Regions from separate parts of the Bradyrhizobium sp. URHC0002 genome, predicted to be linked through region 4. Evidence: predicted binding sites of a transcription regulator. Region 4 holds the regulator's gene; each other region holds the start of a gene.

Region 1 (5,379 bases), 4.7 Mb from region 4:
CAGCACCACGAAGGCGAGTACGGCGAAGGCGTCGCGGCGGGTCAGGAATTCGGAGAACGCGCCTATCGCGGCATGCAGCACGCGGGTAAACGCGCTTTCGCTGCGCGTCGCAGCCTCTGCGCGCGCGGATTGCTCGGGCTCGGTGGCTACGAGGGCCGTGATCGTGCCGATCAGCACCAACGCGGCCATCACCACATAGCCCCACATCCACGCCGCGCCGCGCGTGATGCCGGTGCCCTCGAAGCCGCTGACGATGAACAGGGCGCCCGCGGTAGAGATCAGCATGCCGATCCGATAGGCCGCGACATAGGACGCCATGCCGGCGGCCTGCTCGCTCTCGGGCAGGCTCTCGACGCGAAACGCGTCGACCACGATGTCCTGCGTCGAGGACATGGTCGCCACCAGCAGCGCGCCGAGCGCGACAAACAGCGGCGAACGCGCCGGGTCGGTCAGCGCCAGCAGCAGGATCGATCCGATCAACAGCAGTTGCGAAAACACCAGCCAGCCGCGGCGGCGGCCGAGCGCGCGGGTGAAGAACGGCACATGCAGCGCATCGACCAGTGGCGCCCAGATAAATTTCAACGTGTAGGGCGTGCCGACCAGCGCAAACAGCCCGATGGTACCGAGATCGACGCCGGACTCGCGCATCCAGACCAGCAGGGTCGACCCCGACAGCGCTAGCGGCAGCCCCGAGGAGAACCCGAGCAGCAGCACGATCAGCACGCGCCGCTGGAGGTAGACGGCGAGGCTCTCGCGCCAGGTGGGCGCGGCGGCAACTTTCTCAGGTGAAACGGAGGCGGATTCTGGTGCTGTCATGGAGGGGTGTTAGCAGATTCTGCAACAAAAAGACTGTCATCGCCCGGCTTGACCGGGCGACCCAGTATCCCAGAGGCCTATCCGCCGCCCCCGGCAATCTCAGGGTAAAGATCAATCCAGTCCGGATATTGTTTCTCGATCAGAGATATTTTCCAGGCTCGCGGCCATTTCTTGAGCCGTTTTTCGCGCTGGATCGCATGTTCAATCTGATCGAAGACTTCGAAATAGATTAGCCGAGTCACTTCGTGCTTCTTGGTGAAACTCTCGGCGACCTTCAATTTATGCTCTCCAACGCGGCGGACCAGATCGTTCGTCACGCCAATGTAGAGCGTGCCACCATGCGGCTGGCCAGAATGTAGACGTAGTAGCTGCGTGCTCCCATCTGCCGCCTCTGGGATACTGGGTCGCCCGGTCAAGCCGGGCGATGACAGCCTAATATGTGGCTGCCGCGTCGCATCCTACTCCCCTGCCTGCAGCTTGCGCGGCAGGGGGAACAGCTCGGGCGTTTCGCTCTTGACGAAGCGAGGCACTTCCACCGGCGCGTCGGTCTTGCTGAAATCGAGTTCCTCAATCCGGCCCGCCCGCTTCTCGATCTTGTCCGCAGAAATCAATATCTGCCGGACGTCCTCATTGACGTCGCCAAAGTGTTTTTGCAGCTTCAGCACGCGTTCGCGCAGGCGGCCGAGGTCGTCGCCGAGGTTGAGCACCTCGGTGCGGATCTGGTCGGCGGCATCGCGCATCCGCGCGTCTTTCAAGATCTGTTGCATCACCTGGATCGCCAGCATCAGCAACGAAGGCGACACCAGCACGACGCGGGCGCGGTAGGCCTTCTGGATCACGTCGTCGAAACCGTCGTGGATTTCGGCATAGACCGATTCCGACGGCACGAACATCAGCGCCGTATCCTGGGTCTCGCCGGTGATCAGATATTTCTCGGCGATGTCGTTGACATGCTTCATCACGTCGTTGCGCAGGCGTTGGGTAGCGAATTTGCGCTCCTCATCGCTGCGCGCATCATGCAGCGCGGTCATCGCTTCCAGCGGAAATTTTGCGTCGATGCACAGCGGCCGCTGGTCGGGCAGGAACACCACGCAATCCGGCCGCTTGCCTGATGAGAGCGTGTACTGGAATTCGTAAGCGCCCTGCGGCATGCCGTCCTGCACGATCGCTTCCATCCGCGCCTGGCCGAACGCGCCGCGCGACTGCTTGTTGGCGAGCACGTCGCGCAGCGTCGTCACCTGCGAGGTCAGGTCGGTGAGATTTTTGTGCGCGTTGTCGATGATGCCGAGCCGCTCATGCAGCACGCGCAGGCTGTCCATGGTGTGGCGCGTGGTCGCTTCCATCGATTGCCCGACGCGGTGGGTCACCGAATCCAGCCGCTCGTTGACCGCGCGCGTCATCTCGGACTGGCGACCCACCAGCGCCTGCGCCATGGCGTCGACCCGGCCGGTGGACTCGCTCTGTGCCCGCAGCATTTCGCTCAGGCGCTCCTCCAGCTCGTCGGCGCGAATAGCCTGCGCCATCGCCAGTTCCGCGCCACGGCGGCCGGAGCGGGCGATGACGATGGCGATCGCCAGCAGCAGCACCAATGCGAGCGCGCCGAATCCGATCAGCGCCTCGCCCACGTGAATCGGCAGGTCGCCGACAATCAAAAGAATTTCGTTCATGCGCGACTTGTAGCCCGATTCGGCGGCTTTCGCGAACGAAGAGGGAACATTTATGGTAAATGAAGGCTTAATATTCGTGGTTAACGCAGTCTTAAAAATCATGGTTAAGGCAGCCTTAACGGGCGCGTCGGCGGATTGACCCCGGCAAATCAGCAGCTTAAATCGCGCGCTATGGCCCTTAGAGAAATCATCATCCTGCCGGACAAGCAGCTCCGGCTGGTTTCCAAACCCGTCGAGAAGGTGACGACGGAGATCCGCAAGCTTGCCGACGACATGTTCGAGACCATGTACGACGCGCCCGGCATTGGGCTGGCGGCGATCCAGGTCGCGCAACCCGTGCGGCTGATCACCATGGACCTCGCCAAGAAGGACGAGAACGGCGAAACCAAGCCGCGCCCGCGGGTGTTCATCAATCCGGAAATCGTCTCCTCATCGGAGGAATTTTCGGTCTACGAGGAGGGCTGTCTCTCGATCCCCGAATATTACGAGGAAGTCGAGCGCCCGGCGCAGGTCCGCATCCGCTTCACCGATCTCGACGGCAAGGTGCACGAGGAGGACGCCGACGGCCTGTTCGCCACCTGCATCCAGCACGAAATCGACCACCTCAACGGCGTGCTGTTCGTGGACTATCTGTCAAAACTGAAGCGCGACCGCGTGCTGAAGAAGTTTACCAAAGCCGCCAAGCGCGCGGTGGAGTAATTCGTGATTCTCCCAGCCGTCATGGCCGGGCTTGTCCCGGCCATCCACGTCCTTTGCGCCAGGAAGAACGTGGATGCCCGGGACGAGCCCGGGCATGACGGATAGACCTAGCTCACAACGGGTTCGTCCGCCTCATGCCTCTCCGCCTGATCTTCATGGGCACGCCCGACTTCGCGGTGCCGACGCTGCTCGAACTCGTGGCCCATGGCCATGAGGTCGTGGCCGTCTACACCCGCGCCCCGAAGCCGGCCGGGCGCGGCATGAAGTTGCAGCCGACGCCAGTTGAACAGGAGGCGCGGCGGCTGGGGATTCCCGTGCTGACGCCAACGACGCTGAAGACGCCGGAAGCGCTTGAGGAATTCCGCGCGCACAATGCCGATGCGGCCGTCGTCGTCGCCTACGGCATGATCCTGCCGCAGGCCATTCTGGACGCGCCGCCGCTCGGCTGCTTCAATTTGCACGGCTCGCTGCTGCCGCGCTGGCGCGGTGCCGCCCCGATCAACCGCGCCATCATGGCCGGCGACACCGAGAGCGGCGTGATGGTGATGAAGATGGATGTCGGTCTCGACACCGGCGACGTCGCGATGGCGGAGCGGCTACAGATCACGGACACCATGACCGCCGCCGACCTGCATGACGCGCTGGCGCCGCTCGGCGCCGACCTGATGGTGCGTGCGATGGGTGCGCTGGCCCGCGGCGGATTGCAACTCACCAAGCAAAGCGAGCAAGGCGTGACCTACGCCGCCAAGATCGACAAGGCCGAGGCGCGGATCGACTGGCATCGCCCGGCGCGCGAGGTGCTGCGGCATATTCACGGGCTGTCGCCGTTCCCCGGCGCCTGGTGTGAAATCGCGAGCGATAGCGAACCGGCCCGCATCAAGATTTTGCGCGGCGAACCGGCGAAGGGTTCCGGCGCGCCGGGCGAGGTGCTCGACGATCGCCTGACGATTGCCTGCGGTGACGGCGCGATCCGCATCCTTGAACTACAGCGCGCCGGCAAGGCGCCGATGAAGTCGGCGGATTTTCTGCGCGGCACGCCGCTCAAGCCGCCGGCGCGGCTCGGCTGATGCCCCGCTACAAACTCCTCATCGAATATGACGGCACGCCGTTCTCCGGGTGGCAGATCCAGGACAACGCGCCAACCGTGCAGGGGGCGCTGGAAACCGCGGTAAAGGCGATCTGCGGCGAACAGGTTCGCGTGCATGGCTCGGGCCGCACCGATGCCGGCGTGCACGCGCTGGGGCAGGTCGCCCATTGCGATATCGAAAAACCGTTTCCGCCGGGCCGCCTGCGCGACGGGCTGAACGCGCATCTGCGCCCGCATCCGATCGGCGTACTCTCGGCGGAAATCGTCGCCGATGATTTCGAAGCGCGCTTCTCGGCGAAGAAGCGGCACTACCGCTACCGCATCACCAATTCCAGGGCCAATCTCGCGCTCGATATCAAGCGCAGCTGGCGCGTGCCACGGCATCTCGATACGGACGCGATGCACATCGCAGCCCAACGCCTGCTCGGCAAGCACGATTTCACGACCTTTCGCGACACCGAATGCCAGGCAAAATCCCCTGAGAAGACGCTCGATCAGCTCGACGTCGTCAGGGAGGGTGACGCGGTTTCGATCCTGACGTCCGCGCGCTCGTTCCTGCACAGCCAGGTGCGCTCGATGGTGGGCTCGCTGGTGTGGGTCGGCGAAGGCCGCTGGAGCGCCGGCGATCTCGCCGCCGCACTCGCCGCCCGCAACCGCGCCGCCTGCGGCCCGGTGGCACCGCCGGACGGATTGTACCTGGTGCGGGTAGAGTATTAGGGCGGGCGAACACTACGCCGTCATACCCCGCGAAGGCGGGGTATCCAGTAAGCCGGCGCGCTACGCGAAATACCTATCCAAGACCCCGCGATAAATCCGCGTCAGCTTCTCCAGATCGGACACCGGCGTGCGTTCGTCGATCTGGTGCATGGTCTGGCCGACCAGGCCGAACTCGATCACCGGGCAATAGCTCGAAATGAAGCGCGCATCCGAGGTGCCGCCGGAGGTCGAGAGCTCCGGCTTGCGGTCCGTCACCTCCTCGATCGCGCTGACGGCGAGGTCGGTGAAGGTACCAGGCTTTGTGACGAACACGTTGGAGTTGGAATATTCCCACACGATGCGCGCGCGGATGCGGTTGCCGCAGGCTTTCGTCAGCCGTTCCTCGACCAGCAT
Region 2 (5,379 bases), 4.6 Mb from region 4:
CGATCGTTCCAAGGCTCGCTGTACGATTCTTGTCGTCTTCCCCCCGCCGGCCGCGGCAATTATGACTTCGCTCATGAGCTAATATACGGCATTGGAAATGTAATCAGGTACTGTCCAACTAAGTTGAGTCTCAAAGAATTTTAGTGCGCATTCTGTTTTGTGGTCCGACATGTATTTTAGGAGTTCATCATCGGTATCAAAAGACTTTTCGAGAATGGCATTTACAAGTTCGCGACCGTTGCTCCGCAATAGTTGCGGCTCTAGCGTCGCAAAATCTTCGTCTCGGTCGTATTCTATGTCGATAGTGCGATGATTGAGGTAGTCTTTGTATTTACGTTCTAGCTTTTCGACGTCGCCGTCGTTGTCTGTGACGACGTCAACGTCGATGCTGAGAATGTCGGCGATCTCCAAGAAACGCTTAAAGGCGAGCGAGCTTACAGAGATCACGTCGATACCCATCTCTAGAGGCATTTTCCCGAAGCTCATCAAGTATGCTTTTTGCACAATTAGTTCATCGGATGGGCCCTCAACCAGAACAGCTCGTTTCGAAAGAATGAGTCTGAGAGTGTCGTAGCCCGGAAGCTTCATGAAATAATCGTATGTCTCTTTTTGAAGGGCCCGTAGTGTGGTCGCATTGCCTGCGCGAAACATCAAAACTGAATCGACGCCGAGTTTGTTAAGTACAAAGCTGCTATGGGTCGTGATGATGAGTTGCCGGTTGTTGAGGCGATCTGAGATGTGTTTAAGGAGCACGCTCAAATTGGAGAATGCCAGATGATTCTCTATTTCCTCGATCAGGAAGAGGTGCGACTCTGCCGACGTTTCCATCGCTAGCTTAATCTTGACGCTGTTTTGCTCGCCCTTCCCAACAAGGGTCATGGGGATGTCGTCTAGATGTGGGATTACATTGACTTCCCAACCGGCGCGCGACGATGTATCCAGCGAGATCGACAAGGATTTGTTGGAAACAACGTCTTTCTTCTTGTCGAGTGCCTTGTTGATCTCTCTGACCTTCTCCTCGGCAAGAAACTTATCCTTCAAAAGTCGATATGAAAGTGCCAAGTCGACTTGATCTTTTTTGCTAAGGCCGTCTTTGATCAAGTCGAGGACGTAGCGGCTGGCAGCCGCGTTATTTCTGATTGTGCTCGCATCGATAAAGCTAGGCTTTATCGGTATTGAGCGCGATGTGACCTCATTGTCTGCGAAGTCGCGCCATCGGACTACATAGTATTCTATCGGGATGGTTTTTATGAGCGTTGGGTCAGCAACGTAAACACCATATTCGCTCCGATACTCTTCGTTGAACTCAATCGAGAGCTTCACGCCTGGAGTATCCTCCTTTAGCGAGTTGTTTTGTCCCTTTAGTCTTGCGAGCGCGGAATCGTTTGCAAAATACAACTCAACTAGAATGCTAGGCGGCGGTGCTGGAGCCTTGCTGCTGAGGGATCTGACGTAATTCGAAACAGTGGCAGAGTTAAACAGATGAGGATGCAATTCCGCTTGGATATGCCGCCCGTTCAATTGGCCACTTAGCGCGAGATATATGGCCTCTAGAAAGGTTGATTTGCCGCATTCGTTGTCGCCAACAATAATATTCAGGTGCTTGTTCAGCAGAACAGTTGTTGCGGGCAAGCAGCGATAATTTCGAATCACGACCTTCGAGATATTCACGACGAATGCTCCCCAGCCTTCTGTCGATTCGGATTTGCGTGCAACTAATGGTAGCAGTTTCGCTCGAAGTTAACCAACAACAAGGCTTAAAACAAAAACGGCCGGGTCTTTCGACCCGGCCGCTCCAAACTCTGATCCGCCGATGTAGCTAAGTCTCAGCTCGCCTTCTTCACGAACACCGGCTTGCCGACCTTCTTCTCGATGGCGCGCTTCAGATCCAGCGCACGGGGGGAGAGCAGGTCGGCCTTGGCCTTGATCAGGTAGGCGTCGAGGCCGCCATTGTGGTCGACGCTCTTGAGCGCATTGGTCGAGACGCGCAGGCGCACGTTGCGGGCGAGCGCGTCCGAGATGAAGGTGACGTTGACCAGGTTCGGCAGGAAGCGCCGCTTGGTCTTGATGTTCGAGTGGCTCACCTTGTGGCCCACCTGGGGGCCCTTGGCCGTCAGTTCGCAGCGCCGGGACATCTGAAAATCCTCTTCCATCCCCGCCATAGGCAAGCGCATCTCGCGGCTGCGCGGGGGTCCAAAATCGCGTCCATTTCCAGGAACTGCGGTCGTATAGGGGGAGATGGCCATCCGGTCAAGGTTTTTGGGCGGCATGGCGCCCGTTCCGGCCTGCCCAAGCCCCTTGTTTTGACGCGTTTTCTTCACCCGAGCCGGAATCCGCCGGGGATCTGAGGCCAGGGCAGGCGGTGCTTGCCAAACGCTGACGTCCGAACCGCGGAATTGGGCCGGTTTCCAGCTACTTAAGGGATCATATAAAGGGCGTAATCCCCGCCGACACCTTGGCTTTCGTTAAGGGGCTAAGGCCTTGGCCTTCCGCAAAGCGGCGAAAGGCGATGCGAGGTCTGATGATTGCGTGGTTTTCGCTGATGCTGCGCGTTGTTTGCCGGATATTTCTGCCTAAATGAACATCCAATCGCGCCGATCCCGGGATAAGCCATTCGTGACTGCCAAACGCGCCGTTTCGCCGCTCGCAAGGCTCGGTTTCAGCCTGTGCGCCATCGCGTTCGCTGCACTGGCGCCGCAGGCGGCGTCCGCGCAGGGTCGGCTGGATGCGCAATATGAGGCGACACTGGCGGGCATCCCGGTCGGCAAGGGCGCCTGGACCATCGAAATCGGCGACGACACGTTTTCGGCCGCAGCCCAGGGCGGCACCGCCGGGCTGTTGAAAGCGTTTTCCGGCGGCACGGGTTCCGGCGCCAGCCAGGGCCGCGTCGTGGGCGGCGCGCTGGTCGCGAATGCCTATACCGCCACGACAACCACGCAGAAGAAGTCCGAAACCATCCGGCTCCTGCTGGCCAACGGCAATGTGAAGGAGTTTTCGATCGATCCGGCTCCGCCGGTCGATCCGGACCGGGTCGTCGTAACCGATGCGCACCGCAAGGGCGTGCTGGATCCCATGACGGGCTCGATGCTGCGCGTGGCCGGCAATGGCGAGGTGCTGTCGCCCGAATCCTGCCGTACCGGTGCGGGGATTTTTGACGGACGGATGCGCTACGACCTCAAGCTCGATTACAAGCGCATGGAAACGGTGAAGGCCGAGCGCGGCTATCACGGGCCGGCGCTGGTCTGCGCCGTCTACTTCACGCCGGTTGCGGGCTACATCCCCGATCGCCCCGTGATCAAATATCTCGCCACCGAACGCCGGATCGAGATCGCCTTCGTGCCGATCGCGGGAACCCGCGTTTTGGTTCCATTCCGCATGACGATACCGACGCCATTCGGGCTGGCGATGCTGGAGGCGACGTCGTTCGTGACGACTGCGATGCCGCCAAGGGTGGCGAAGACGAATTGAAGTTTCGGGCGGCGCTCCGCTGTCGTCCCTGCGAACGCAGGGACCCATACGCCGCGGCCCTGCAGATTGAGGGACTCGGAGTTGCCACATGCGCCAACCAATGAGCGCCTGCGGTTATGGGTCCCTGCGTTCGCAGGGACGACGAGATAGCGGAATCCGCCTTGACTCTTACCCACTTCTGATTCGACTCCGGCCTTTAAGGATTTCACCCCAAGACCGCCGCTTGTGGAGCACTCGCAAACTTGATCTAGTGTTGTTCGGAGCGCTTCAGCGCGAGATGTTGCGGTGAACGTATCGGGTTTGGCAGGAGTCAGCGATTCGGGCGCGTTTCGTTCCAGACTCGTTCCAGACCTTAAGCCGCGACCGCATCGCCGTCGCAAAGTGAAACAGATTCGGCCGATTTGACGCCGTGCGACCAGAAAGGCTTCGCTCCTCGCAAAGAAGGTACCCTCATGGTGAGGAGGCGCGATAGCGCCGTCTCGAACCATGAAGCTCCACTGGTGCCATTCATCCTTCGAGACGCCGCTAACGCGGCTCCTCAGGATGAGGTCTGGCACCTGCGATTCGAGCGACGGCATTTAAAAAAGAAACACCTGCAACACATGGCTTTCTCACCCTCCACGTTCGCGAACGATCGCGCGCCCGGCGCCGGCGTCACCGCCGTGCTCGGGCCGACCAACACCGGCAAGACCCATCTCGCCATCGAGCGGATGCTGGGGCATTCGTCGGGCGTGATCGGCCTGCCGCTGCGGCTGCTCGCGCGCGAGGTCTACAACAAGATCGCGGATCGCGCGGGCGCAGACAGCGTCGCGCTCGTCACGGGTGAAGAGAAGATCAAGCCGAAGAACCCGCGCTACTGGGTCTCGACCGTCGAGGCGATGCCGCGGGATCTCGACGTGAGTTTCCTGGCCGTCGACGAAATCCAGATCGCGGCCGATCTCGAGCGCGGGCATGTGTTCACCGACCGCATCCTGCATCGCCGCGGCCGCGACGAGACGCTGCTGCTGGGGGCTGCGACCATGCGTCCCATCATCGAGCGGCTCTTGCCCGGCGCGTCCATCATCACACGGCCTCGGCTGTCGCAGCTCGAATTCGCCGGCGACCGCAAGATCACGCGCCAGCCGCGCCGCACCGCGATCGTCGCGTTCTCGGCCGATGAAGTCTACGCCATCGCCGAACTGATCCGCCGCCAGCACGGCGGCGCTGCTGTTGTATTGGGCTCGCTCAGCCCGCGCACACGCAATGCGCAGGTCGCCATGTTCCAGAACGGCGACGTCGATTATCTCGTCGCCACCGATGCCGTCGGCATGGGGCTCAACCTCGACGTCGATCACGTGGCCTTTGCATCGGATCGCAAATACGACGGCTATCAGTTCCGCAGGCTCAATCCGTCCGAGTTCGCGCAGATCGCGGGCCGCGCGGGGCGCGCCACGCGCAACGGTACTTTCGGCACCACCGGGCGCTGTGCGCCGTTCGAGCCGGAACTGGTGAACGCGCTGCAGAACCACACCTTTGACAGCGTCAAAATGCTGCAGTGGCGCAATTCGAAGCTGGATTTTTCCTCGCTCGGCGCGCTGCAGGTGTCGCTGGCGCTGTCGCCGGGGCATGAGGCCTTGACCCGCGCGCCGATTGCCGAGGATCAGCGCGTGCTCGATCACGCCGCCCGCGACGGCGAGGTGAGGGACATGGCCCACGGCGCGGCAGCGGTGGAACGGCTGTGGGACGCCTGCCAGATCCCGGACTACCGGCGTCTCGCGCCCGCGGCCCACGCCGAGCTCGTGACCACGCTTTATGCATTCCTGATGAAGAAGGGCCGCATACCGGACGCATGGTTCGCCGCCCAGGTCGACCAGGCCGACCGCGTGACCGGCGATATCGACACGCTGTCGGGCCGGATCGCGCAAATCCGCA
Region 3 (5,379 bases), 120 kb from region 4:
CCTGCTCGATGATGACGGTCTTGCGCGGGGTGGCGAACTCGCCCTTCACCGCCGCAAGTTCTTCCTTGATGATGCCCTGCACGCGCGCACGCGAACGCAGGATGTCGAGATAGTCGGCGATTTCCACCGCGAGCTTGTCGAGCTCTTCGGAAATCTCCTCGCGGCCGAGCGCCGTCAGCCGCTGCAGGCGCAGTTCGAGAATGGCCTTGGCCTGCTCCAGCGACAGCCGCGCGGTGCCGTCGGGGGCCATCCGGTGCCGGGGATCGTCGATCAGCGTGATCATCGCTTCGACGTCCCGCGCCGGCCAGTCACGCGACATCAACGTGTCGCGCGCGGTGTTCGGATCGGGCGAGGTACGGATAACGCGAATGATCTCGTCGATATTGGCCACCGCAATCGCGAGGCCAACCAGGATATGGGCGCGGTCGCGGGCCTTGTTGAGCAGGAATTTCGTGCGCCGCGTCACCACCTGTTCGCGGAAGGCGATGAACAGCGTCAGAAAGTCCTTCAGGTTCATCGTCTGCGGCCGCCCGGCGTCGAGCGCCACCATGTTGGCCGGGAAATTCGTCTGCAGCGGCGTGAAACGGTAGAGCTGGTTCAACACCACGTCAGGCACGGCGTCGCGCTTCAGTTCGACGACGACGCGAAAACCGTCACGGTCAGATTCGTCGCGCAGGTCGGAGATGCCCTCGATCTTCTTCTCGCGCACCAGTTCGGCGATGCGCTCGACCATGGTGGCCTTGTTCACCTGGAAGGGAATTTCGGTGATGATGATCGCTTCGCGATCCTTGCGGATGGTGTCGATGGTGACCTTGCCGCGCATCACGATCGAGCCACGACCGAGATGATAGGCCGAGCGGATGCCCTGCCGTCCCAGGATGATGCCGCCGGTCGGAAAATCCGGTCCCGGCACGATGTTGATGAGGTCGTCGATCGTCAGCGCCGGATTGTCGATCAGCGCCACGCAGGCGTCGATGACTTCGCCGAGATTGTGCGGGGGGATGTTGGTCGCCATGCCGACGGCGATACCGCCGGCGCCGTTGACGAGAAGGTTCGGGAATTTCGCCGGCAGCACCGTCGGTTCACGGTCGCGGCTGTCGTAATTGGCCTGGAAATCGACGGTGTCCTTGTCGATGTCGTCGAGCAGCGTCTGCGCGATCTTGGTCAGGCGGGATTCGGTGTACCGCATGGCGGCCGCCGTATCGCCGTCCACCGAGCCGAAATTGCCCTGGCCGTCGATCAGCGGCACGCGCATGGAGAAATCCTGCGCCAGACGCACCAGCGCGTCGTAGACCGACTGATCGCCGTGGGGATGGTATTTACCGATGACGTCGCCGACCGTGCGCGCCGACTTGTTGTACGACTTGTTCCATTCGAAGCCGTTCTCGTGCATCGCGTAGAGAATGCGCCGATGCACGGGCTTCAGTCCGTCGCGCGCATCCGGCAGCGCCCGCGCCACGATCACGCTCATGGCGTAATCGAGATAGGAGCGTTTCATCTCGTCGAGGATGGAAACGGGACGGATATCGGAGGGCTCCGGCGGCTCGCCGGGCTTGTTATCTTCAGGGTCAGACAAAGGGGGAATCCGGTCAATTCTCAGCTGAGAATCATATAGCGCATCGGGGGTCCGATAACCACCCCGAAGCGCGCTGGAAGGGTGGTTTTTCCGCTCGTTTTTTCATGGACTTACCGGGATCGGAGGCGGCTTTTTTGGTGCCTGCCGGAACCGGCATTTTCGGGACCGAAAACCAAGCCTCCAAACAGCGTCTCCAGCATCGACCTAATGGCCGAAAACCACCGCGTGCATGATCCGCCCCGGCAGGAAGGTGAACAGGCCGGCGACGATCAGCGCGCCAAAGAAGATCGTGGTCATCGCCTTCTTGTGACCGCTGACATTGTGCCGGCGCGCATGCAGGACCGCGAGCACCAGCATGATCGGCGTGAAGATCGACAGCAGATGGATGGGGCTGAACGGCCCGACCATGCGGATCTCGTGGATCCAGAACGCGCTGATCGCGACCGCAAACATCAGCAGCACCCAGATCCAGCCGATGGTCCGGTGCGGCAGCGTTCCCTTTGGGGCTGCGAATTGTACGATGCCGAGGGCGAACGCCGCCATCGCTGCGAAGGCATGCAACGGGATCGTCCCGGGGGCCTCCAGCAGCGGCGCGAGGCTCATGGGTGGACGCTCCTCCAGGTTAAGTGGGCGTTCGAGGCTGGAAGCAGCTTAAGTGCAATAGCTCATGCAAATGTTAAAGAACATCACGCGTGAGCGCTCGGATCGCCGCGTCTACGAGCCGGTTTTCAGCGGAATGCGGGTGGTTCTGCGCCGGCACATCAGCCGGCACATCAGTTGTAAATCAGGCGCAAACGCCCGTTCTCGCGAACGAATTTATCGCAAGCCAATGCGCCGGCAAAAGCCCTGCCCTAGAACGGGATGTCGTCGTCCATGTCGCTGTTGCGCGCGCCTGCCGCCACCGGCCGCCGCGGCGCGGAGCTGACGGGCCCACTGGTGCCGAAGTCACCGGCATCGTCAGAGCCGAAGCTGCCGCCACCGCCGCCGCGGCCTTCGAGCATGGTCAGGGTCGAGTTGAAGCCCTGCAGCACGACTTCGGTCGAGTATTTCTCGACGCCGCTCTGGTCGGTCCATTTGCGGGTCTGCAGCGCGCCCTCGATGTAAACCTTGGCGCCCTTCTTCAGATACTGCTCGACAATCTTGCAAAGCGGTTCGGAGAAGATCACGACGCGGTGCCACTCGGTCTTTTCCTTGCGCTCGCCGGTGCCCTTGTCGCGCCAGGTCTCCGAGGTCGCGATGCTCAGATTGGCAATCGGCCGCCCGTCCTGTGTCCGCCGGATTTCAGGATCCTTGCCGAGGTTGCCGACCAGAATCACCTTGTTCACGCTTCCCGCCATCGCCGCTCTCCACTCGATATCGCCGGCAAAAATTACTGGACCGCCCGCCAAGTGCCGGCCGCCTCCAATTCTTGACCTGTCGCCAATTCCTGACTGTGTTTTGTCCGCTCGTTCGCGTCCGCTTCCGGACATCTGAAGCGACCCTATACGCTGGCAAGCCCCGCCGACTTAGCGATCCCTCGGCAAGTCGGCGGTTATCCACATATAGCATCGCCCCGGCCCATGTTCCAGCTTTGTTCCGAAAATCCATGTCGCCATGGGCGAATTCACTACTCAACTAAACGGCGACTTCAGTTCGCCGCAATTGGGTCCCGGAAACGACAAAATGGAACCGAAAGTTCTGCCCGTTAACGGGAATAATATAGATATATCATGAGCTTGACTCCATACTTTGGCTTACAAGTGTTGCAATTCAGAGACGCAATTTCCGAGCGACTCGCGATATAGAATTGGTCAGCGGCGCGGCGCTCGCGTCATTTCGAGAACGCTTTCGGGACCAACGGGAAGCGGACAAAACCTGGAGTTAGACCATGAAGAAGCTTCTGTTGAGTACGGTTGCTCTCATTGCGTTCGCTGCCCCTGCGGCGGCCGCCGACCTCGCGGCGCGCCCTTACGTCAAGGCCCCGCCGGTGCCGGTCCCCGTCATGTACGACTGGAGCGGCTTCTACCTCGGCATCAACGGCGGCTGGGGTTCGAGCCAAAAGTGCTGGGACTTCGTGGACCCGGTGTTCGGCGGGGCTGAGGGCTGCCATGACGCAACAGGCGGCACCGTCGGTGGCCAGATCGGCTATCGCTGGCAAGCCAGCAGCTGGGTGTTCGGCCTCGAAGCGCAGGGCAACTGGGCCGACTTCAGGGGCAGCAATGTGAGCGTGCTCGATCCGACGCTCCGCAATCAGTCGAGCATCGATGCGTTCGGCCTGTTCACCGGTCAGGTCGGTTGGGCCGCCAACAACGTTCTGTTCTACGTCAAGGGTGGCGCCGCCGTTACGGCGGATCGTTTCCGCGCGTTTGCTGTTCCCTCCGGCGTTTTGGTTGCCACCACCGGCGACGACACCCGCTGGGGCGCCGTGGTCGGCGCGGGCCTCGAATTCGGCTTCGCCCCCAACTGGTCGGCCGGCATCGAATACAACCACCTGTTCATGCAGGACCGAACCCACACCTTCGTCGACACCGCCGGCTTATTCTTCGGTAACGAACGTATCCAACAGGACGTCGATCTCGTCACCGTTCGCGTCAACTACCGCTGGGGCGGCCCGGTCATCGCGAAGTACTGATCTTCGCCTTCAACCAACTGACGACCGAAAGGCCGGCCTCGCGCCGGCCTTTTTGTTTGGTTGTACCCCGACATAGTCAGCACCCGCCACGGTTGTATCTTACCTACATTTGCCGCGGATGTGGTTTTTCGGCGACAGCATTATGCGATGACTTCGCGCTATATGCGCAAGCAACCTCAAATAGACTACTCGCGTAGTTGCGTTGGAAATCCCGAAGAAGGAAGAAACAAAGTGAAGAAAATTCTGTTGACGACGACCGCCCTGATCGCATTTGGGATCGCGCCTGCGGCCGCCGCAGACCTTGCCGCGCGGCCCTACACCAAGGCGCCCGCCGCAGCGATTGCGATCAACAACTGGACCGGCTTCTACCTCGGCGCGATGGGCGGCTACGCCCAGGAAAACTCTTCGGACATCGGTACGCTCAGCGGCGGATTCGCCGGCGGCACCGCTGGCTACAACTGGCAGACCGGCAACCTCGTCCTCGGTATCGAAGCCGACGCCGCTTGGGCGGACGTGGGCGCGACCGTGGCTGTTGTCCCGGGCCTCGCCTCGCTCAGCTACAAGATTCGCGACATGGGCACCGTTCGCGGCCGCGTCGGCTACGCCTTCGATTCGGTCCTGATCTACGGCACCGGCGGTTGGGCCTGGTCCGACAACCGCTTCACCGCAACCGCGCTCGGCGTGAGCATCTCGGACAGCAAATTCCACTCCGGCTGGACCCTTGGCGCCGGTGTCGAAGTCATGTTCGCACCGAAATGGTCGGTCAAGGCCGAGTACCTCTATAAAAGCCTCGAAGGCCAGACCTACTTCGGCAACGTTGTGCGGGGCGGCCTTCCCGTCGGAACGATCAATCTCAACAGCGTTCAGCTCGGCGTGAACTATCACTTCTAAGACTTCTCTGCTGCAACTGCCTCTCGCCTCCGTTCCGATCAAACCGGAACGGAGGCGTTTTGTTTTGCGGTTCCTGCGATGGACCTGCTGACTGCTACTGCCAAAAAGCGTTTGCTTGAAGCGTTTTCCCGACGCGAACCGGTCCCTACTTCGCTTGAAACCCGAGGGCGCAAACAATCCGTTGATGATTCGCACGCGGCACTGGAAATCCATCACCGTTCTTCCTATGTTCCGACTTTCAATCATCGGCGCCTGATCCCGGCCTAGCCCGGCAATGCGCGCCCAACGTGGCGCGCGCCTG
Region 4 (5,379 bases):
CGGCGACGGCGCTCAAGATTCTGCCCACGACTTTCATGCGACTACTCCCTGAAATCGGCCCAAGCCTTAGCACAGCTTGCGCACGGGCTTAAGCGCCAGATTGGGCGGAAGTCCGTTCCCTGCTGTTGCCCGGGCTCTCCCGGTTTTGTAAACGACTGTCATGAATTCGCCGATCCTGCCCCACTCCGCCGACGTGCTGCTGTTCGATATCGGCCGCGTCGTGCTCGATATCGACTTCAACAAGGTAGTGGCGAGCTGGGCCAACCACGCCGGCTGCGAGCCAGGCGATCTCGTCAGCAAGTTCTCGCCCGACGAGGCCTGGCATCGTCACGAGCGCGGCGAGATCAGCGACGCCATGTTTTTCGAAAGCCTGAGAGCCTCCCTCGGCATCGGCCTCACCGACGCGCAGTTCCTGGAAGGCTGGAACGCGATCTTCACCGGCGAGATGCCGGGAATTGCGCCGCTGCTGGCCGGCGCGGCACAACGCCTGCCGCTCTATGCCTTTTCCAACACCAACCCGGCTCATGTCGCGCATTTCTCGTCAGCCTATGCCGGCGTTCTCAGCCATTTCCGCGAGATATTCTTCTCCTCCAGCATCGGTTTGCGCAAACCCGACGCGGAAGCCTATGATCATGTGGTAAAAGCGATCGGGGTGCCGGCGTCGCGGATCCTGTTCTTCGACGACTTGGCCGCCAATATCGAAGGTGCGCGGGCGCGCGGCCTTTGTGCCATCCACGTGACATCGATGGATGACGTGGCAAGGGCACTGACCGCACTCGAAGTCTAGGAGGTCTGCCCGTGGCCTTGATGCCTGTCGCCGATGCGCTTGCCGCAATCCTTGCCGGCGCAGAACCGCTGCCCGAAGAAGTCGCCGCACTCGATGCCGCGCATCATCGCATCCTCGCGCGCGACGTCGCGGCACGGCGGACGCAGCCGCCGCAGGCGATGTCGGCGATGGACGGCTATGCAGTGCGCGCGGCGGATGCCGCCGATCTCTCCGCGCGGCTGAAGGTGATCGGCGAGGTCGCCGCCGGCCGCCCGTTCGAGCGCAAGGTGGGCGCCGGCGAAGCGGTGCGGATCTTCACCGGCGGCGTGATCCCTGACGGCGCCGACGCCGTCATTATCCAGGAAGATACGGCGACCGACGGCGATTGCCTCACCATCACGGAAGCTGCCGTTCCCGGGCGGCATATTCGCGCCGCCGGCGTCGATTTCCGCGCGGGCGACGTCTTGCTGACGCGCGGACGCCGCCTCACCGACCGCGATTTGTCGCTCGCCGCCGGCATGAACTATCCGGAGCTTGCGGTGCACCGCCGTCCGAAAGTCGCAGTGCTCGCGACCGGCGACGAGCTTGTGATGCCGGGATCGACCCCCGGCCCAGGCCAGATCGTCTATTCCAACGGCTATGGAATCCGAGCGCTGGCGCGCGCCGAGGGCGCCGAGGTCGTCGATCTCGGAATCGCCGCCGACACGGTTGCCGCCACCGCGCAAGGCATCCGCCGTGCGCGCGAGCTTGAAGCAGATATCCTGATCACCATGGGCGGGGCCTCGGTCGGCGACCATGACCTCGTCAAGCGGTCGCTGGAGGCCGAGGGCACGGCCATGGCGTTCTGGCGCATAGCGATGCGGCCGGGCAAGCCGATGATGCACGGCAGGCTGGGGGCGATGCGGGTGATCGGCCTGCCCGGCAATCCCGTCTCCTCCTATGTCTGCGGCTTCCTGTTTCTGGTGCCGTTGATTCGCGCGCTATCGGGCCGCGACAGCATCCATCACGTCAGAGAAAGCGCCCTGCTGGGTCGCGATCTCGCCGCCAACGACCAGCGCGAAGACTATCTTCGGGCACGCCTCGAAGCGCGCGAAGACGGCACGCTGGTCGCGGTGCCGGTGACCCACCAGGACTCGTCCCTATTGGGGAATCTCGCTGCGGCACGGGCACTTGTGATACGTCCGCCGTTCGCGCCGGCAGCGGCCAAGGGTTCGCCTTGCGAGCTGCTCCGGCTGCCGGAATGACGCCCTGAGCGGCCAAGCCGTAATGCGTTCACCTGAAATTAAGTGGTTGCGGAACACATATCGAACATATAGTGTCCGTTCATGATTTGTTTCGACTGCTAGTGTTTGTGGTTGGGGGTTTTGGGGACTCCCGCGATGGACCCTGACGATTCGAGACCGAGAGACGACGCCAACCGGGGGATTGCTCGCGATGCTTACGCGCAAACAGTATGAACTTCTGCGTTTCATCAACGAACGGCTGAAAGAAGCCGGCGTACCGCCCTCCTTCGACGAGATGAAGGACGCGCTCGATCTGCGTTCGAAATCCGGAATCCACCGCCTCATTACGGCGCTGGAGGAGCGCGGCTTCATCCGCCGCCTGCCCAACCGCGCCCGCGCCATCGAAGTCATCAAGCTGCCCGAGCTTGCCGGGGCCGGCGGCGGCAACGGCCGCCGCGGCTTCACGCCGAGCGTCATCGAAGGCACGCTCGGCAAGCGCTCGGTGAGCGTGCCGACTGCCGAGGACGACGGCAATCGCCCGGTCGCCGTCCCCGTGATGGGCCGGATCGCCGCCGGTACGCCGATCGAGGCGCTACAGACCCGCAGCCACACGATCAGCGTGCCGCCTGACATGCTCGGCTCCGGCGAACATTACGCGCTCGAAGTGCGCGGCGATTCCATGGTCGACGCCGGCATTCTCGACGGCGACATGGCGCTGATCCAGCGCAACGAAACCGCCGACACCGGCGACATCGTGGTGGCGCTGATCGACGAGGAGGAAGCCACGCTGAAACGCTTCCGCCGCCGCGGCGCCTCGATTGCGCTTGAACCGGCCAATGCCTCCTACGAAGTCCGCATCCTGCCGCCGAACCGGGTCCGGATTCAGGGCAAGCTGATCGGGCTGTACCGGAAATATTGACCGTCCGGTTCGCGGACATGCCTGCGACGGCAGCCCCGGCCCTGGGCCGGGGTTTTTTGTGCGCGATTGGAACCCCAAATTGAGTTAGCGCGTTTGTGATTTAGACGCAGTGCGCCAGTCGCAGAAATGCCCAGAAACAAGAAAACGCTCTGCGCCAAGTCCACTCTGATAGAGGCCTGTGCCTCCTGCCAGACACGGGTCAGCTATCTCAAACGAGGGAGCCATCCGATGTGTGACTATAGCCTGCATGCTGTGAAGACGCGGCCTGCCCAGGTCGGCGAGACGCTGATCTCCACGACATTCCGCGGGACATCGACCCGCGGCTTTGCGTCGGAACGCGAACCAGCCGTGGCGGTCTGCATGCTTCCCGGCACCGAACTCGCGTTCGCCGAGGACGTCAGATACGACAACCGCTGGATCTGGACGCGAACCACCGACTGGCGCGTCGGCAAGTTCAACCAGATCGAACCCGAAGTGGCCGATCGCCACCATGACGCGATCGAATTTCCGGACGGAAGCCATGTGCTGGTGACGCAGCTTTGCGAAGGCCAGCGCGCGACCGTGCTGCAATTGCCGGTCGTTCAGACCGATGGCGAACGTACACCGAAGGTGACGGAAGCGCCGCCGGCCGAATTCATCGTGACCGGATAAGCGACGCACATGCGATCCGCCGGTTCAAGCCGGCGGATCATGGTGGTATAGTTTTCGAGAACTCGGCGCCGAGGGGCAGTCGGTGGTCAATAAGGTTACATGGCAGAGAGCCGGACGCGTCACGGAGCCCGGACGGTACATGTTCCGGTACGGCTGGCTCACTATCACGGCCGAAGATCTCGCGATCTGGCAGCAATTCCCCGAGGCGTCGTTCACACTGGTCAATTTGCCGGCGTCCCCCGACGCGCCGGAGGAATTCCACCTCGGCGCCTTCGAAATACCGGCCAGTCCCTCAAGTCCTCCGCTCGACGAGCACTAGTTTTCTGCTTTGGCGCGTTTTCTCCACGCGAACCGGCTTCCAGCCCACGGATCAAGTCCGAGGGCATGCTTCGCTCGAAAACGCTATGTTTCGTCTATTCCTCCGCCTGAAGATCGGCCTCGGCCGGCGTGGCGTCGACGGCGCGCGGCGGCACGACGCGCGGCGCCAGCATGGTGGCGTCGGCCTCGCTCTCGTAGGCTGCGGCCGGCGACCACGGGCGGTCGATCCCCTTGGGTTTGGCCGCCTCGACGACAAATCCGTCACGGCCTCGCCGCAGCGCCATCGCGCCCTGCCGCCGCAGCCGGTCGGCGTCGATGACGGAAGCCGCGCATGAAGCCGGCGCCTGCCGCAGTGTCACGATGAGCGCCGCGCGCTCGCAATCGTCCGAAAGCGCCTCGGGCTTGAACGCCTGCGCGACGAAGCCGCCGCCGGCGGATTGCATCACGCAGCCAATATCGTCGCATGAAACGCCCGAAATGAGCGACGCGTCAGCCGCGGTTCGTGCGTCGGCATCCGCCGCCAGCCACTCCTTCAGCAGGAAGACATCCCGGGAGCCCTTCGCGGCATGCATCAGATGCAGTCGGCCATCCCCACCGCGGACGCCGACATGGCGGCCATCGGCAGAAATCAGAATATCCGGCTGCGGTACCTTCGCCGCCCACAGCGCCGCTGATAGCACCAGCACGGCGCCCGACCAGCGCAGCGGCGTACGCAACAGGCCGAGCAGAATGATGCCAAGGCTGGCCGCAATCAGCGGGCCGATGCCAAACGCCGGCACCCGTCCGACCGCGCCGGGCAGCGCCGCGACCCATTGCGTCACCGCGATCATCCAGTCGATGCCAACGCCCATGATCGCCCAGAACACACCATCGAACCCGAACGGCATCGCGACGAGGCCGAGCAGGCCCGCCGGCATCACGACCGCGGAGACGACCCGCATCGCCGCCAGATTGGCCAGCACGCCAAAGGGCGTGACCCGGTGAAAATGAAAGGCCGCGTAAGGCGTGGTGGCGAGCCCCGCCACCAATGAGGCCAGCAGCAGCATCGCGATCTCGCGGCCGCCCCACAGCGCCACGCGGGCGGTCGCGCTATGGTCCGGCGTCGCGAACATGCGCGGCAAGCCGATCTGCACCAGGGCAACGAGGCCCAGCGTCGCCGCAAACGACATCTGAAAACTCGGATGCACCAGCGCTTCCGGCGCCACCGCCAGCACGATCAGGGCCGCAACCGCGAGCGTGCGAAACGTGATCGCCCGGCGATCGACCATGACCGCGATCAGCACCACGGCTGTCATGAAGAACGAGCGCTGCGTCGCCACTTCCGCCCCCGACAGCAGCAGATAGAACGCGGCGGCGACCAGGGCTGCCGCCGCCGACCATTTCTTGATGGCGTAGCCGACGGTGAGCGCGGGAAACAGTGCCAGCAGCGCCCGCACCGCAAAGAACACGACGCCGGCGACGACGGCCATGTGGTACCCCGAGATCGACAGCACATGGCCGAG

Evidence for each region. The regulator LexA, encoded in region 4, represses DNA repair genes until DNA is damaged. The targets are predictions, from matches to a motif close to TGTTCNNNNTGTGTTCNG.
Region 1: a site for LexA is predicted at 2,515-2,532, ahead of ACVWVY_RS03330 (DNA recombination protein RmuC). Genes of this name have one in related genera too.
Region 2: a site for LexA is predicted at 3,799-3,816, ahead of ACVWVY_RS04160 (helicase-related protein). Genes of this name have one in related genera too.
Region 3: a site for LexA is predicted at 3,137-3,154, ahead of ACVWVY_RS26960 (single-stranded DNA-binding protein). Genes of this name have one in related genera too.

Annotation. Positions count from the first base shown of each region.
Region 1 is NZ_JBSSCF010000001.1:677,443-682,821, reverse strand. Features, by position in the region: gene ACVWVY_RS03340 (AmpG family muropeptide MFS transporter) at 1-816, opposite strand, end outside; partial or broken gene ACVWVY_RS03335 (GIY-YIG nuclease family protein) at 894-1,198, opposite strand; gene ACVWVY_RS03330 (DNA recombination protein RmuC) at 1,275-2,483, opposite strand; gene def (peptide deformylase) at 2,655-3,182, shown strand; gene fmt (methionyl-tRNA formyltransferase) at 3,317-4,249, shown strand; gene truA (tRNA pseudouridine(38-40) synthase TruA) at 4,249-4,986, shown strand; gene dapE (succinyl-diaminopimelate desuccinylase) at 5,047-5,379, opposite strand, start outside.
Region 2 is NZ_JBSSCF010000001.1:853,982-859,360, reverse strand. Features, by position in the region: gene ACVWVY_RS04180 (UvrD-helicase domain-containing protein) at 1-75, opposite strand, end outside; gene ACVWVY_RS04175 (ATP-dependent nuclease) at 79-1,671, opposite strand; gene rpmB (50S ribosomal protein L28) at 1,827-2,135, opposite strand; gene ACVWVY_RS04165 (DUF3108 domain-containing protein) at 2,578-3,468, shown strand; gene ACVWVY_RS04160 (helicase-related protein) at 4,071-5,379, shown strand, end outside.
Region 3 is NZ_JBSSCF010000001.1:5,531,657-5,537,035, reverse strand. Features, by position in the region: gene gyrA (DNA gyrase subunit A) at 1-1,576, opposite strand, end outside; gene ACVWVY_RS26965 (DUF2306 domain-containing protein) at 1,781-2,179, opposite strand; gene ACVWVY_RS26960 (single-stranded DNA-binding protein) at 2,428-2,913, opposite strand; gene ACVWVY_RS26955 (outer membrane protein) at 3,444-4,187, shown strand; gene ACVWVY_RS26950 (outer membrane protein) at 4,419-5,078, shown strand; gene ACVWVY_RS26945 (hypothetical protein) at 5,157-5,345, shown strand.
Region 4 is NZ_JBSSCF010000001.1:5,410,612-5,415,990, reverse strand. Features, by position in the region: gene ACVWVY_RS26415 (hypothetical protein) at 1-37, opposite strand, end outside; gene ACVWVY_RS26410 (HAD family hydrolase) at 161-787, shown strand; gene ACVWVY_RS26405 (molybdopterin molybdotransferase MoeA) at 799-2,010, shown strand; gene lexA (transcriptional repressor LexA) at 2,201-2,908, shown strand; gene ACVWVY_RS26395 (hypothetical protein) at 3,137-3,559, shown strand; gene ACVWVY_RS26390 (hypothetical protein) at 3,699-3,878, shown strand; gene ACVWVY_RS26385 (ComEC/Rec2 family competence protein) at 3,973-5,379, opposite strand, start outside.